DNA from 4 places in the Promicromonospora sp. NPDC019610 genome. Region 4 is predicted to be linked to each of the others. Evidence: riboswitches for the same ligand, from Rfam matches in the RefSeq annotation. Region 4 holds a riboswitch; each other region holds the start of a gene.

Region 1 (3,465 bases), on a different contig from region 4:
CCTCGGGCGCGGTCGCCGTCCGCCCGGAGGCTGCGGCCGGGCGGGCCTGGACGACGGCGGTCACGACGTGCTCCACGCCTGCTCGGCGGCCTCGCCGGCGACGGGGCCGAACCGCTCGTCGAAGAGGTCGGCGGCGCGCAGCTCCGGCCGGTCGAGCTCCCCGGCGAGCAGGTCGATCGTGTCCTGGGTGCGCTCGATCCCGTCGGTGAGGTCCGCCGGGACCTCGGGCCGGGCAGCGGTGTCGATGAGGTACTGCGCGTCGTCCTCGGTCAGCCCCTGGTCCTCGACGTAGTACTTCTCCTTCCAGATCTCGGGGTGCTCGTAGATCCAGACCCGCGCCTGGGCCCAGGCGGTGACGTACTGGCGCAGCGCGGCCGCCTTGGCCGGGTCGCGCACCACGTCGGTGGGTCCGTAGAGGTGGCTCGGGTCGTCGCGCAGACCGTGGCGCAGCGACGTCGCGCCGTCCGCCGCGTACTTGTCGAGGTAGCGCAGCAGCGCGGTGCCGCCGACCGGGGCGACGTCGACCTCACCGGCGGCGAGCGCCGTGGGGTACACGTCGCCGGTGGACGGCAGCTCGACCAGCTCGACGTCGTCCTGGCTGAGCCCCGCCTCCCGCAGGGACTTCAGGACGAGCGCGCCCTGGGCCTGCCCGGGGCTGAACGCGATCCGCCTGCCGCGCAGGTCGGACAGGTCGTCGAGCTCGACCCCGGGCGCGCCGGCGAGCTCGTAGACGGGGTGGTCCGCCCAGTCCTCCCGGTACTGCGAGGCGTAGATCTGCACGTCGAGCCCGGTCCAGGCAGCGTGGATCGGCGGGATCTCGGCGACCGCGCCGATGTCGAGCACCCCCGCGTTGAACGCCTCGATGGTCTGCGGGCCGCCGGAGACGTTGGCCCACTCGATCTCGAAGTCGAAGTCCGCGTCGATCTCGTCGCCGGCCAGCTCGAAGGCCTTCTGCGTCGTGGGGTCGCCGATCGCGAGCGTGGTGCCGGCGGGCACCTCGGTGGGCAGCGCGGCGTCGGGGGCGAGGCTGCCCGCGGCGTCGTCGTCGGCCTGGGCGCCGACGGCGCAGCCGGAGGCGAGCAGCACGAGCGCGACGGCGACGGCGGCGGTGCGGTGGTTCGTCGGGCGGCGGATGGCCGCTCTGGCGGGTGTGCGGAGGGGCATGAGGGCGTCCGATCGTCGGGGCCGGGATCTCCTGACGACGGGGAGGTATAGGCGCGAGTCCCGGGCTTGACCAGAGCCTGGGCGATTGCTCTCACTATGCGGACACCAGGGTGGGACGTGGTGGGAATGTCCGGGTGGTGCGGTGCGTGCTGTTACGGTGGGCGCAGTGCACGGGAGTCCGGTATGCCGGGCTGAGAGGGAGTAATCGAACTCCGACCGTTGAACCTGATCCGGATCATGCCGGCGCAGGAAGCGACCTCAGGGCGTGGCCGTACCGGTCCGCGTCCTCCTGTGCCCGACGGATATCCGACGGACAGGGGAGGACCTGATGGCGGACCACGCCACGGCAACGGACGAGACCGCCGAGCTGCGCGGCGACCCGATGCGCTTCGGCGTCGGCGCGCGGATCACCGCGGCGGTGATGTCGGACGACTACGTCGACGTGATCCTGGGCGCGCTGCGCCAGGCCGACACCACGGGGCTGGTCGTCGAGACCGGCGACGTGAGCACCTACGTGGGCGGCGCCGAGGGCGACCTGCTGCGCTACGTGACCGACCTGACGGCCGGGATCGCGGCGTCGGGCAGGCACGCGGCCATCACCGTGCACCTGTCCCGGGGCTGCCCGGGCGAGGTGGCCTGCGACCTGCCCGGCGGGGCCGGCCCGCGGGTCACCGAGGTGCCCCGGGGGCGCGACACCGGCCGGTTCGTCTCGGCCGAGTGGGCGCTGTACCCGCTGGCCGACGACGTCCGCGCGGACGTCACGCCGGACCACATGCGCGACATCTACGCCGCGATCGAGCTGGCCAAGGACAACGGGACGTTCCGCGGCTCGCAGCACTTCGTCACCCGCCTGGAGGGCGACGCCGGACGGGTGCTCGCCAGCGCCTTCGCCGGCTGGGTCCTCGCGGGCCGCACGGTGCAGCACGTCACCAGCCACCTCACCCTCTCCGTGAACAGCCCGAGCCACGCGGGTGGCACGCGATGAGCGGGACGACGGAGCGCCCCCGCGCCCGGCTGCCGCTGCGCGACATCGTGCTCATGGTGATGCTCGGCGTGGTGTTCGGCTTCCTGTACTGGGCGCTCGTCCAGGCGTGGAACGGGCTCGCCGTGGCGATGGGACCGGCCGGCGACCTGGCCCAGCACGTGCTGCTCGGCGGGTGGCTCCTGGTGGCGCCCATCGCGGTCGCGATCATCCGCAAGCCGTTCGTCGGCATCATCGCCGAGGTGATCGCCTCCGTGGTCGAGGTCGTGTTCCTGGGCTCCCCGGTCGGGCCGCTCCTGCTGGTGGCCGCGGCGATCCAGGGCGCCGGCAGCGAGCTCCCGTTCGCGCTGACCCGCTACCGCCGGTTCGGGTGGGGCGTGTACGCGGTCTCGGGCCTGCTCGGCGCGGGCCTGGTCTTCGTGTGGTCCGCGTTCCGGTTCGGCTGGTACGGACAGGACATCCTGGCGCTGCGCCTGGGCATGCAGCTCGCCTCCGGCGTCGTGCTGGGCGGCCTGCTCGCCAAGGTGATCGTCGACCGCCTGCACGGCACCGGCGTGCTCGACGAGTTCGCGATCGGCCGGGCGGACGCCGCGCTCCGCGGGCCCGTGGCGCGCCGTGAGCGCTGACGCCGTGGGCGCTGGCGTCTTGGGCGCTGCCGCCGTCGTCGAGGCCACCGGCCTGGAGGCGGTCTACGGCACCGGCGACGGCGTGGGACCCGTCGACCTGCGCATCGACGCCGGGCAGAGCGTGCTCGTGCTCGGCCCGTCGGGATCCGGCAAGTCGACGCTGCTCCGGCTGCTGCACGGCGCCGTCCCGCACGCCGTCCACGCGCAGGTGGACGGCGCGGTGAGCGTCGCCGGCCGGTCCGTGTCCGACACCGGGATCGCGGGGCTCGCCGACATCGTGGGCGTCGTGGCCCAGGATCCCGAGTCGGGTGTCTGCCTGCCCGACGTGCTCGACGAGGTCGCGTTCCCGCTCGAGAACCTCGCGGTCGACCCCGGCCTCATCGGGCCGGCCGTGCGCACCGCGCTCGACCGGGCCGGGGCGGCGGACCTGGCCGGGCGGGCGACGGCGGAGCTGTCCGGCGGAGAGCTGCAGCGCGTGGCACTCGCGGCGGCCATCGCGCCGTCGCCCCGCCTGCTGCTGCTCGACGAGCCGACCTCCATGCTCGACGCCGCCGGGATCGACGCCGTGCGCGGCGCGCTCGACGTCGTGCGACGGGAGACCGGCGCCGCCTGGGTGCTCGTGGAGCACCGGCTCGACGAGCTGGCGGGCGACGCCGGCGCCGGGGCGCTCCCGGAGCGCTGGATCGTGCTCGG
Region 2 (3,465 bases), 310 kb from region 4:
CTCGTTGCGGAGCACCGCCTCCGCGTCGGGCGCGAGCAGCCGGTCGCCCGACGTCGCGACCATCACCGGGTCGAGCACCACGTACGGCGCGCGTCCGGCGGCCCGCAGGTCGCGCAGGGCCGCGGCGACGGCCCGGGCGATCGCGGCGTCCGTGGTCATGCCGATCTTGATCGCGTCCACGGCGACGTCGGCGAACAGCGTGTCGAGCTGCGCGCGCACCATGTCGGCGGGCACGGGGTGCACCCGCGTCACGCCGGTCGTGGACTGCGCCGTCAGCCCCGTGAGCACCGCGCAGCCGTAGCCGCCGAGCGCCGCGAAGGTCTTCAGGTCGGCCTGGATCCCGGCACCGCCGGACGGGTCCGACCCCGCGATCGTCAGCGCCACGACCGGGTGACCGGGCGGGCGGACGCGCGGGGCGACGTCGGCGGCCCGCGCCGCGTCCCGTGCGGACGGGCTCATGAGGCCGGTCCCGTCGTCGCCCGCGGGCGCGCCCCCGAACGGCCCGGGGCCCGCGCCGCAGCCCAGGCCACCGCGATCTCCCGCGCCGCGGCGGCCGGGTCGGGCCGGCCGCAGACGGCGGAGACGACGGCGCTGCCGGCCGCACCGGCCCCGTGCAGTGCGGCGACGTCGTCCGCCCGCAGCCCGCCGATCGCCACGCACGGCAGCGCCGCGGCGGCCGTGACGACGCTCAGCCGGGTGAAGCCGATCGCCGGCCGGGCGTCGGACTTGGTCAGGGTGGGCCGCACCGGGCCCACGCCGAGCAGGTCGACGGTGCCGGGCGGGAGATCGGTCGCGGCCCGCGCCTCCTCGGGCGTGCTGACGCTCAGCCCGAGGTGCCGGTCCGGACCCAGCAGGCGCCGCGCGGAGACGGGGTCGAGGTCACACTGGCCCACGTGGGCGCCGTCGGCGTCGATCGCGAGCGCCACGTCCACCCGGTCGTCCACGACGAGCGGGACCCCGAGCGGGCGCAGCAGGGCGACCAGCGCGCGGCCCAGGTCCACCAGCTCGCGGGTGGTCGCTCCCGGGTCGCGGAGCTGGACGGCGGTCACGCCGCCGTCGACCGCCGCGCCTACCGTGGCGACGACCCCGGCGGGGCCGCCGCACTGCCGGGTGTCGGTGACGAGGTAGACGGTCGGGTCGAGGCGGATCCGGGCGCTCACGCCTCGGCCCGCGCGGGCTCGTGCCCGGTGGCGGGCTCGTTCACCAGCCCGGCGCCGAACCCGACGGCCTCGGGGTCGACGTCGAACACGCGGTCGACCAGCTCCACGGCGAAGCTGCCGGGGGTGGTCGACGCGGTGCGGTCGGCGGCGACGCACAGCCAGGCCGTCGCGGCGGTCGCGGCGAGCAGGCGGTCCTCGGTGACGGCGGAGCAGGCCGCGACGAGCGCGCCGAGCGAGCAGCCGACGCCGGTCACCCGCGTCATCAGGGCAGTGCCGGCTCGGACCCGTACGACGCGCTCGCCGTTGGTGATCAGGTCGGACGCGCCGCTGACGGCGATCACCGCGCCGGACGACCGGGCGAGGCCGAGCGCGACATCCCGCACGGCGTCGGGCGTGTCGAGGGAGTCGACGCCCCGGCCGCCGGCGCCGCCGGCGAGCGCCTGGACCTCGGACGCGTTGCCGCGCACGACGGCGGGTCCGCGCGCGAAGAGCTCGGCCGCGAGGCGGGTGCGCAGCGGCAGCGCGCCGATGGCCACGGGGTCGAGCACCCAGGGCACGCCCGCGGCGGTGGCGCCGTCGACGGCGGCGCGCATGCCGTCGGCCTGGCCACCCTCGACGGTGCCGAGGTTGACGAGCAGGCCGCCGGCGACGCCGGCCAGGACGGGCGCCTCCTCGGGGTCGGCGACCATGGCCGGCGCCGCCCCGGCGGCGAGCAGCACGTTGGCGGTGAAGTTAGTGACCACCACGTTGGTCACGCAGTGCACCAGGGGTGCGGTGTCGCGCACCGCGGTGACGACCGACGCGACGGCGTCGGGCAGGACGGAGCCCATGAGGCGTTCCCTTCGCTAGCACTACCTAGATCAGGTTCCACGGGTGCATCTCAGCCGGGCTGGTGCCCGGCGCCCCGCGCCAAGTGGGCCCACCCTAGCCGCGGACGTCGTCCGTCCGAAACCGTCTCGGCGGGTGGGGTGCTAGCTCGTGGAGCCCTGGCCCGCGCCGTACCGCAGCCCGTCGACGAGCAGGTCGAGCATGCGCCGACCGTGGTCCGGCTCCTCGTCCTCCATGGGCAGCGACAGCTTGGACACGGCGTACAGGAGGTCCTGTGGGCTGGCGACGGCGCGGACGGCGCCGGCCGCGACGGCGGCGTCGAGCAGCGAGCCGAGGGCGGGGCCGAGCCGCCCGATGAAGTAGGCGGGCAGGGCGTCGAACGCCGGGTCGCCGGAGTGCAGCGCCGAGGCGAGCCCGCGCTTGGTCACGAGGAACTGGGTGTAGCGGTGGAGCCACTTCTCGAGCGCGACGACCGGCGGGTGCTCGGCGGCCAGCACCGGCGCGGCGTCGGCGGTGGCGTCGACCTCGGCCTGGAACACGGCCTTGACCAGGTCGGACCGCTTGGGGAAGTGCCGGTAGAGCGTGCCGACCCCGACGCCGGCCAGGTCGGCGATCTCCTTGGCGGGCGCGTCGACGCCCGACGTGCCGAAGACCTGCTTGGCGGCGTCGAGCAGCGCGTCGATGTTGCGCTGCGCGTCGCGGCGCAGCGGCCGCTGCTCTGTGTTCTGGATCACTTCGCTCCCGATCTCTTGCTAACCGGAATGGCTTTCCATATAGTTCTGGAAGAGCGTTCCGCTTAGTTCCAGAGTACGGCACCGCGGCGACGCCCACCAGACCTCTCGACCCCAGGAGGGCCCCATGCAGTACCGCAGCCTCGGCCGGACCGGCATCAAGGTCAGCCCCTACGCGCTCGGCGCGATGATGTTCGGCGCGATCGGCAACCCGGACCACGACGAGTCGGTCAAGATCATCCACAAGGCCCTCGACGCGGGGATCAACTTCATCGACACGGCCGACGCCTACTCGCGCGGCGAGTCCGAGGAGATCGTGGGCAAGGCGCTCAAGGGGCGCCGCGACGACGTCGTGCTGGCCACCAAGGTGCACCTGCCGATGAGCGACGACCCCAACCACCGCGGCAACTCGCGGCGCTGGATCATCGCCGAGGTGGAGAACTCCCTGCGTCGCCTGGGCACCGACCACATCGACCTGTACCAGATCCACCGGCCCGACCCGGACACGGACGTCGAGGACACGCTGGCCGCGCTGACCTACCTCGTCAACTCGGGCAAGGTGCGGGCCATCGGCTCGTCCACCATGCCCGCCGCCGACATCGTCCAGGCGCAGTGGGTGGCCGAGCGGCGCGGCCTGGAGCGGTTCCGCACCGAGCAGCCGCCGTACTCGATCCTCAACCGCGGCATCGAGCGGGACGTCCTGCCGGTCGCCCAGCAGTACGGCATGGGCACCCTCGTGTGGAGCC
Region 3 (3,465 bases), on a different contig from region 4:
CACCGCCTGGGTGAGGGTGAGCCCCACCAGCCGCCACGTGCGCGGGCGGGTCAGCACCTCGACGAACCCGGTGAGGTCGAGCGCGCCGTCGGGCACGAACCCGCGCACCACGAGCGCCGCCACCGGCCACGCGAAGAAGACCGCGAGGAAGCCGAGGGGGACGGCGACCGCGACCCCCCAGAGGAGGGGCGCGGGCCGGAGCCCGTGCCCCCTGCTCCCGGTCAGGCTCAGGCTCCGCCCGTGGTGGGCTGAGCCTGCGGCTCCGCTCCGGCTCAGGCTCTGCCCGTGGTGGGCTGAGCCTGCGGCCCCGCTCCGGCTCAGCCCACGACGGTCTCGGTCCATCGTTCGATCCACTCGTCGCGGTGCTCGCTCACGTCGGCCGGGTCTACCTCGAACGGCACGTCGGCCTGGGGCGCGAACTTCTGCCAGTCGGCGGGCAGCTCCACGGCCGCGTCGGCCGGGTACATGTACATCGACTCGGGCAGGGCGGCCTGGACGTCGTGCGTGAGCAGGAAGTCCACCAGCGCCCGGGCGCCCTCCGGGTTGTCGGAGCCGGCGAGCACGCCCGCGTACTCGACCTGCCGGAAGCAGGTCTCCAGCAGCGCGCTGGTGGTCGACTCCGAGCCGTCCTCGCTCACCGTGAACGCCGGCGACGTCGCGTAGGACAGCGCGAGCGGCCGCTCGCCGCCCTCGCCCGCCCCGGAGAAGTCGACGTAGTACGCGTCCTCCCACGAGTCGGCGACCTTGACGCCGTTGTCCACGAGCGAGGTCCAGTAGTCCTCGAACCCGTCGTCGCCGAACGCCCCGATCGTCGCCAGCAGGAACGCGAGCCCCGGGGATGACGTCGCCGGGTTGGTCACCACGAGCAGGTCCTTGTACTGCGGGTCGGCGAGGTCCTCCAGCGTCGTCGGCACCTCCAGGCCGGACTCCTCGAACCACGCCTCGTCGGCGTTCACGCAGACGTCGCCCTGGTCGACGGGCGTGAGCGCCCCGCCGAGCTGCTCGGCGCCCTCGGGCAGGTCCGCGGGCGTGTACTCCTCGACCACGCCGGCCTCCAGCGCGCGGGAGGCGAACGTGTTGTCGATGCCGAACACCGCGTCCCCGAGCGGGGCGTCCTTGGTCAGCACGAGCTGGTTCACCAGCGTGCCGGCGTCACCCGCGGCGCTCACCTCGACCGTCGTGCCGGACTCCTGCTCGAACTGGTCGATCAGCTTCTCGTCGAGCGCCCAGGAGTCGTGGGTCACCAGCGTCACGGTCCCCGGGTCGCCGGTGCCGGACGCGTCGTCGCCGGAGCCGGAGCCGCCGGAGCACCCGGCGAGCAGCAGCACCGCCGACAGCGTGGCCGCGATCGTGCCGGTGGTGATGGTGCCCCCGTGGGCACCGGAAAGACGCAACATCATGCCTCCGACTTCCTCCGCCGGTGTTACCCGGATCAGGTTCAAGGGTCTGCGGCTTTCCGCACTCTCAGCGCCGTGGGGGCGCTCCCCTGTCGTTTCCATGCAGCCTAGTCGGCCGCCGGGGGCTACGGTGAGAAGATGGCCAAGATTGAGACGGAACAGACACTCGGCGAGAAGGTCGGCACCCTTGCCCTGACGATCGCGGCCGGCTGGGTCGCCCAGAAGGCCGTCAGCATGATCTGGAAGGGCGTGACCGGAAACGACGCGCCCAACAAGCCGGACGACCCGGAGCTGGACCTGCTGCAGGCGACCGTGTTCGCGGCCGTCGCCGCCGGCACCGCGGTGTTCGCCAAGCGGCTGGCCGCGAAGGGCGCGCACAACGCCGCGGTGCGGATAGCCGCGCGCCGCTCCGCCGTCTGAGGACATGGCACCCTGGTGCCGTGAGCTTCACGCACCTTGACGACCGCGGCCAGGCCCGCATGGTCGACGTCACCGCCAAGCAGCCGACCGTCCGCTCGGCGACCGCCACGGGCCTGGTCCGTTGCTCCCCCGCCGTGGTCCAGGCGCTGCGCGACGGCGCCGTGCCCAAGGGCGACGTGCTGGCCGTCGCCCGAATCGCGGGCATCGCCGCCGCCAAGAAGACGCCCGAGCTGCTGCCGCTGGCCCACGTGATCGGCGTGCACGGCGCGGCGGTCGACCTGGAGGTGACCGACGACGGCGTCGTCGTCACCGCGACCGTCCGCACGGCCGACCGCACCGGCGTCGAGATGGAGGCGCTCACCGCCGTCGCGGTCGCCGGCCTCGCCGTGATCGACATGGTGAAGGGCCTGGACAAGTCGGTCTCGCTCGCGGACGTGCGGCTGGAGCGCAAGACGGGCGGCAAGTCGGGCGACTGGGTGCGTCCCGAGTGATCACGGTCCGCTACTTCGCCGGCGCCCGGGAGGCCGCGGGGCGCACCACCGAACAGCTCGACGGCCCGACGTCGGTGGCCGCCCTTCGCGGCGCCCTCGCCGCCGCCCACCCGGCCCTGGGTGTCGTGCTGCCGAAGTGCGCGCTGCTGGTCGCGGGCGCCCGCGCCACGACGGACGAGGCGACCGTGCCGGACGGCGTCACTGTCGACGTGCTCCCGCCCTTCGCGGGCGGCTGACCCGCCGGACGCGCTACGCCGGCGCCGGGGCGGGGTGGTCGCCGCCCTCGAGCTGGGAGCGGACGTGCGGCCAGAGGGCGAGCACCACGTCGAGGCCGTCCCGCACGCCCCCGGACGAGCCGGGCAGGTTCACCACGAGCGCGCGCGTCCCGCCTGCGGCCCGGGCCACGCCCACCAGCCCTCGCGAGAGCGCGGCGGTGGGGATGCCCGCAGCGGTGCCCCGCTGCCGCACGGCCTCGGCGACACCCGGCACCTCGTAGTCCAGCACCGCACGGGTGCCCTCAGGCGTGAGGTCGCGGGGCGTGATCCCGGTGCCCCCGGTGGTCACCACCAGACGAGCGCCGGCGTCGAGCGCGGTCCGCAGGATGTCGCGGACCGGCTCGACGCCGTCGGGTACCAGATGGGTGGCCAGGTCGGTGAACCCCGCCTCGCGCAAGATCCGCGCCGCCGCAGGACCGGACCGGTCCTCGGCCTCGCCGCGGGCACAGCGGTCGGAGACGGTGATCACCGCTACCTGGTCGGACGTCATGCCGACACGCTATCGGCCTCCGGCTTCTCGCTCACGGCGGCCTCCTCGGCCTGGGCCTTGCGGTGCGCCCGCACGGACCAGATGACGGCGGCGGCCCAGCCCAGCCAGATCACCACGTAGACCGGGATCTTCACCGGGTCGGAGGCGGCGATCCAGTCGCTGTTGAGCAGCGTGCGCGAGTTGGTGAGCACGATGACGCCACCCACGAGCGAGCCCAGGATGCGCGGCGGCACCAGGCGCACCAGCCAGGCCGCGATCGGCGCCGCGATCAGGCCACCGATGAGCAGGGCGAGCACCCAGGTGAAGTCGATGCCCTCGCCGCTGAGGCCGACGAAGAAGCCGACGCTGGCGGCGACGGCCACCAGGAACTCGCTCGTGTCGATCGAGCCGAT
Region 4 (3,465 bases):
TCCGAGAGGCGTACCCCGAGCGCACGCACGGCACGCCGCTGGCGTTCCGCCGGGTGTTCGCGGTGGCCACGCGAGCCTGAGGCGGCGTCGGCCTGAGGCGGCGTCCGACGGCGGCGCGGCGCACGGCGCGCGCGCGGCGTCAGCCCTGCTGGGTGACCCGGGCCTCGAGCCCGGCGAGCTCGGTGTCGACGTACCGCCGCGTGCGCCGCCGCACCAGGTTGCCGAGCAGCCAGGCCAGCGAGCCGGTCTGCGTGATCGCGAGCGTCACGCGGGAGCGGCCGTCGGGCAGGGGCTCGACCAGGTGCTCCGCCTGCGTGGTCAGGCCCGGTGCCTCGCTGATCCACGCGAAGTGGCGCGGCGGGTCCCACTCGTCCATCAGCCAGATCGCGAGCGGCAGCCTGGGCTGCTCGATCCGCACCTGCGTGCCGACGTCCGGCGGGTTGGGCCCGTCGATGATCTCGACCGACGTCATGGACGACGTCCAGTCGGGCATGTGCTCGACGTCGGACAAGACCGCCCAGACAGCCTCGGGCGAGGCGTCGATCACGGCGGTGGTGCTGTAGCTCGGCATCGGTGCTCCTGTCCTGGAGGGGTGACGCCGGCGGCCGGCGTCACCCCCTAGTCTCGACCTCGGGGCACGATCTCGCGCCCGGCCGACACGCCTGAGGCGGACGCGCCCGAGACGGACGCGCCCGAGGCCGACCCGCCTCAGGTCAGCACGGGCGGCGTCGGCCAGGCGGGGGCGGTCAGGCCCTGCTCGAAGAAGAGGTATTCGTGCACCGACGAGATCTCGAACGCCCGCAGCATGCGCCGGCGCTCGTCCGGGGAGACCCAGCGAGCCGCTTCGTCGGCCAGGCGGCGGGCCTGCCGGGTCGACTCCTGGAAGGCCTCGTCGCCGTAGGTGCCGATCCAGGTCGCGTACGGGTGGCCCGCCAGGCCGCCGGGCCGGCGTCCGGCCAGGTCCACGAGCACGCTCCCGACGTGCGCGTAGAGCCAGTAGCAGGGCAGGAGCGCGGCGACGGCCTCGGCATAGCTGCCCGACGCCGCGGCGTGCAGGTGGCCGGTGTAGGCCGCGGTCACCGGGGACGGCTCGACCGCGGCGACGTCGCCCGCCGCGAACCCGGCGTGGGCGCCCAGCCAGTCGCGGTGGAGCGCCGTCTCGACCTCCAGCGCCGTCACGGACGACCGCGCGAGGAAGCCCTGCGCCGCCGGGTCGGGCGCCCCCTGCGCGGCGCGCGCCAGGACGCGCGAGTACTCGCGCAGGTAGGCGGCGTCCTGGGCGAGGTAGAACGCGAACGCCTCGGCGGGCAGCGAGCCGTCCGCGAGCGCCCGGACGAACGGCATGTGCTCGACGGCGTCGCGCCAGCCCGCGATGCGCTCCCACGCCTCCTCGGTGAAGGGGCGGACGACGGCGGGGTCGGACGGCACGCTCGGGTCGGACGGCACGCTCGGGTCGGACGGCACGCTCGGGTCGGACGGCACGGCGTCGGCCGGGGTCTCGGTGGAAACGGGGACAACAGAAGAAGTCACGATGGACATCCCTTCGCCAGCATGATCTGGATCAGGTTCGACGGGTGTGGTCTCAGCCCGGGCAGGGCACCCCGTGTCACGTGCCGCAGACGCTACCGGATGCCGCGGGTCGTAGGCTGCCGCCATGACAGACCGCCCGATCCGCATCGGTGTCCAGCTCCAGCCCCAGCACGCCGACTACCCCGCGATCCGCGACGCGGTGCTCCGCGCCGAGGACGCGGGCGTCGACATCATCTTCAACTGGGACCACTTCTTCCCGCTGCGGGGCAACCCCGAGGGCAAGCACTTCGAGTGCTGGACCATGCTCGGCGCGTGGGCAGAGCAGACCGAGCGCGTGGAGATCGGCGCCCTCGTGAGCGGCATCGGCTACCGCAACCCGGACCTGCTGGCGGACATGGCACGGACGGTCGACCACATCTCGGGCGGGCGGCTGATCCTGGGCCTGGGCGCCGGCTGGTTCGAGAAGGACTACGACGAGTTCGGCTACGAGTTCGGCACGCCGGGGTCGCGGATCGCGAGCCTGGCCGACGCGATGCCGCGGATCAAGGCCCGGCTGGCGGCCGGCAACCCGGCGCCGTCACGCGAGATCCCGGTCCTGATCGGCGGCGGTGGCGTGCGCAAGACGCTGCGGATCGTGGCCGAGCACGCCGACATCTGGCACGCTTTCGGCGACGTGCAGACCCTGACCAGCAAGTCCGCGATCCTCGACGAGCACGGCGCCGCCGTCGGGCGCGACACGGCGAACCTGGTCGAGCGCTCGGTGCAGGCGCAGGGTTCGCCCGCGGTGGACGGCGAGGCGCTGGTGGCGGCCGGGGCCACGCTGTTCACCGTCGGGGTGAGCGGCCCGGACTACGACCTGTCGACGGTCACGGACTGGGTCGCCTGGCGCGACTCGCGGGGCTGACCCAGGCGCAGCGCGCTGTTGACCAGGCCCAGGTGGCTGAACGCCTGGGGTGTGTTGCCGAGGTGCCGGCCGGTGGCCGGGTCGTACTCCTCGCTGAGCAGCCCCAGGTCGTTGCGCACGGCGAGCAGCCGTTCGAACAGGGCGACCGACTCGTCGACGCGGCCGATGCCGTGCAGCGCGTCGACCAGCCAGAAGTTGCACACCAGGAACGTCGCCTCGGAGCCGGGCAGGCCGTCCACGCGGTCGTCGGCCTCGTTGTGGTACCGCCGCAACAGCCCGTCCTGACCCAGCTCGCGCTGGACGGCGTCCACCGTGCCGATGACGCGGGGGTCGTCCCAGGGCAGGAAGCCGACCTGGCCGATCAGCAGCAGCGCGGCGTCGAGCCCGTCCGACCCGTAGAACTGCGTGAACGTGTTCCGTGCGGCGTCGAACCCGTGGGTGCAGACGTCGTCGTGGATCCGGTCGCGCACGGCGCGCCACCGCTCGACGGGCTCGTCCACCAGGCCGTACTTCTCGACCGCCCGCACGGCCCGGTCGAACCCCGCCCAGGCCATGACGCGCGAGTGCACGAACGCCTGGCGCGGGCCGCGCACCTCCCAGAGCCCGTTGTCGAGGTCGTCCCAGTGCTCCTCGAGGTGCTCCAGCAGGGCCCGTTGCAGCCGCCACACGTCCTGGTCCTGCTCCAGCCCCGCCTCGCGGGCCTGGTGCAGGGCGTCCAGCGTCTCGCCCCACACGTCGATCTGGAGCTGGCTGGCCGCGTCGTTGCCGATCCGGACCGGCGCGGAACCCTCGAAGCCCGGCAGCCAGTCGAGCGTGTACTCCGGCAGCCGGCGCCGACCGTCGAGCCCGTACATGATCTGCAGGTCCGCCGGGTCGCCCGCCACGGCCCGCAGGAGCCACGCCCGCCACTCGCGCGCCTCGTCGATGAAGCCCGTGCCGATCAGGGCCTGCAGCGTGAGGCCGGCGTCGCGCAGCCAGCAGTACCGGTAGTCCCAGTTGCGGCTGCCCCCGAGCTGCTCGGGCAGGGACGT

The links. Region 4 has a riboswitch for thiamine pyrophosphate ahead of ACH45N_RS11390 (TenA family protein). Riboswitches for the same ligand answer to the same signal wherever they lie in the genome.
Region 1: another riboswitch for thiamine pyrophosphate. It lies ahead of ACH45N_RS17185 (YkoF family thiamine/hydroxymethylpyrimidine-binding protein); the one in region 4 lies ahead of ACH45N_RS11390 (TenA family protein).
Region 2: another riboswitch for thiamine pyrophosphate. It lies ahead of thiM (hydroxyethylthiazole kinase); the one in region 4 lies ahead of ACH45N_RS11390 (TenA family protein).
Region 3: another riboswitch for thiamine pyrophosphate. It lies ahead of ACH45N_RS21140 (thiamine ABC transporter substrate binding subunit); the one in region 4 lies ahead of ACH45N_RS11390 (TenA family protein).

The regions. Positions count from the first base shown of each region.
Region 1 is NZ_JBIRXX010000002.1:1,237,381-1,240,845, reverse strand. It holds gene ACH45N_RS17195 (ABC transporter permease) at 1-64, opposite strand, end outside; gene ACH45N_RS17190 (ABC transporter substrate-binding protein) at 61-1,164, opposite strand; TPP riboswitch at 1,325-1,433, shown strand; gene ACH45N_RS17185 (YkoF family thiamine/hydroxymethylpyrimidine-binding protein) at 1,493-2,149, shown strand; gene ACH45N_RS17180 (ECF transporter S component) at 2,146-2,772, shown strand; gene ACH45N_RS17175 (ATP-binding cassette domain-containing protein) at 2,762-3,465, shown strand, end outside.
Region 2 is NZ_JBIRXX010000001.1:2,249,547-2,253,011, forward strand. It holds gene thiD (bifunctional hydroxymethylpyrimidine kinase/phosphomethylpyrimidine kinase) at 1-459, opposite strand, end outside; gene thiE (thiamine phosphate synthase) at 456-1,160, opposite strand; gene thiM (hydroxyethylthiazole kinase) at 1,157-1,990, opposite strand; TPP riboswitch at 1,980-2,077, opposite strand; gene ACH45N_RS10045 (TetR/AcrR family transcriptional regulator) at 2,132-2,722, opposite strand; gene ACH45N_RS10050 (aldo/keto reductase) at 2,847-3,465, shown strand, end outside.
Region 3 is NZ_JBIRXX010000003.1:2,709-6,173, reverse strand. It holds gene ACH45N_RS21145 (ABC transporter permease) at 1-342, opposite strand, end outside; gene ACH45N_RS21140 (thiamine ABC transporter substrate binding subunit) at 318-1,397, opposite strand; TPP riboswitch at 1,393-1,498, opposite strand; gene ACH45N_RS21135 (DUF4235 domain-containing protein) at 1,536-1,817, shown strand; gene moaC (cyclic pyranopterin monophosphate synthase MoaC) at 1,838-2,308, shown strand; gene ACH45N_RS21125 (MoaD/ThiS family protein) at 2,305-2,544, shown strand; gene ACH45N_RS21120 (molybdenum cofactor biosynthesis protein B) at 2,558-3,073, opposite strand; gene ACH45N_RS21115 (sulfite exporter TauE/SafE family protein) at 3,070-3,465, opposite strand, start outside.
Region 4 is NZ_JBIRXX010000001.1:2,554,789-2,558,253, reverse strand. It holds gene ACH45N_RS11400 (methyltransferase domain-containing protein) at 1-80, shown strand, start outside; gene ACH45N_RS11395 (SRPBCC family protein) at 140-571, opposite strand; gene ACH45N_RS11390 (TenA family protein) at 709-1,530, opposite strand; TPP riboswitch at 1,522-1,614, opposite strand; gene ACH45N_RS11385 (LLM class F420-dependent oxidoreductase) at 1,655-2,434, shown strand; gene ACH45N_RS11380 (glycoside hydrolase family 15 protein) at 2,380-3,465, opposite strand, start outside.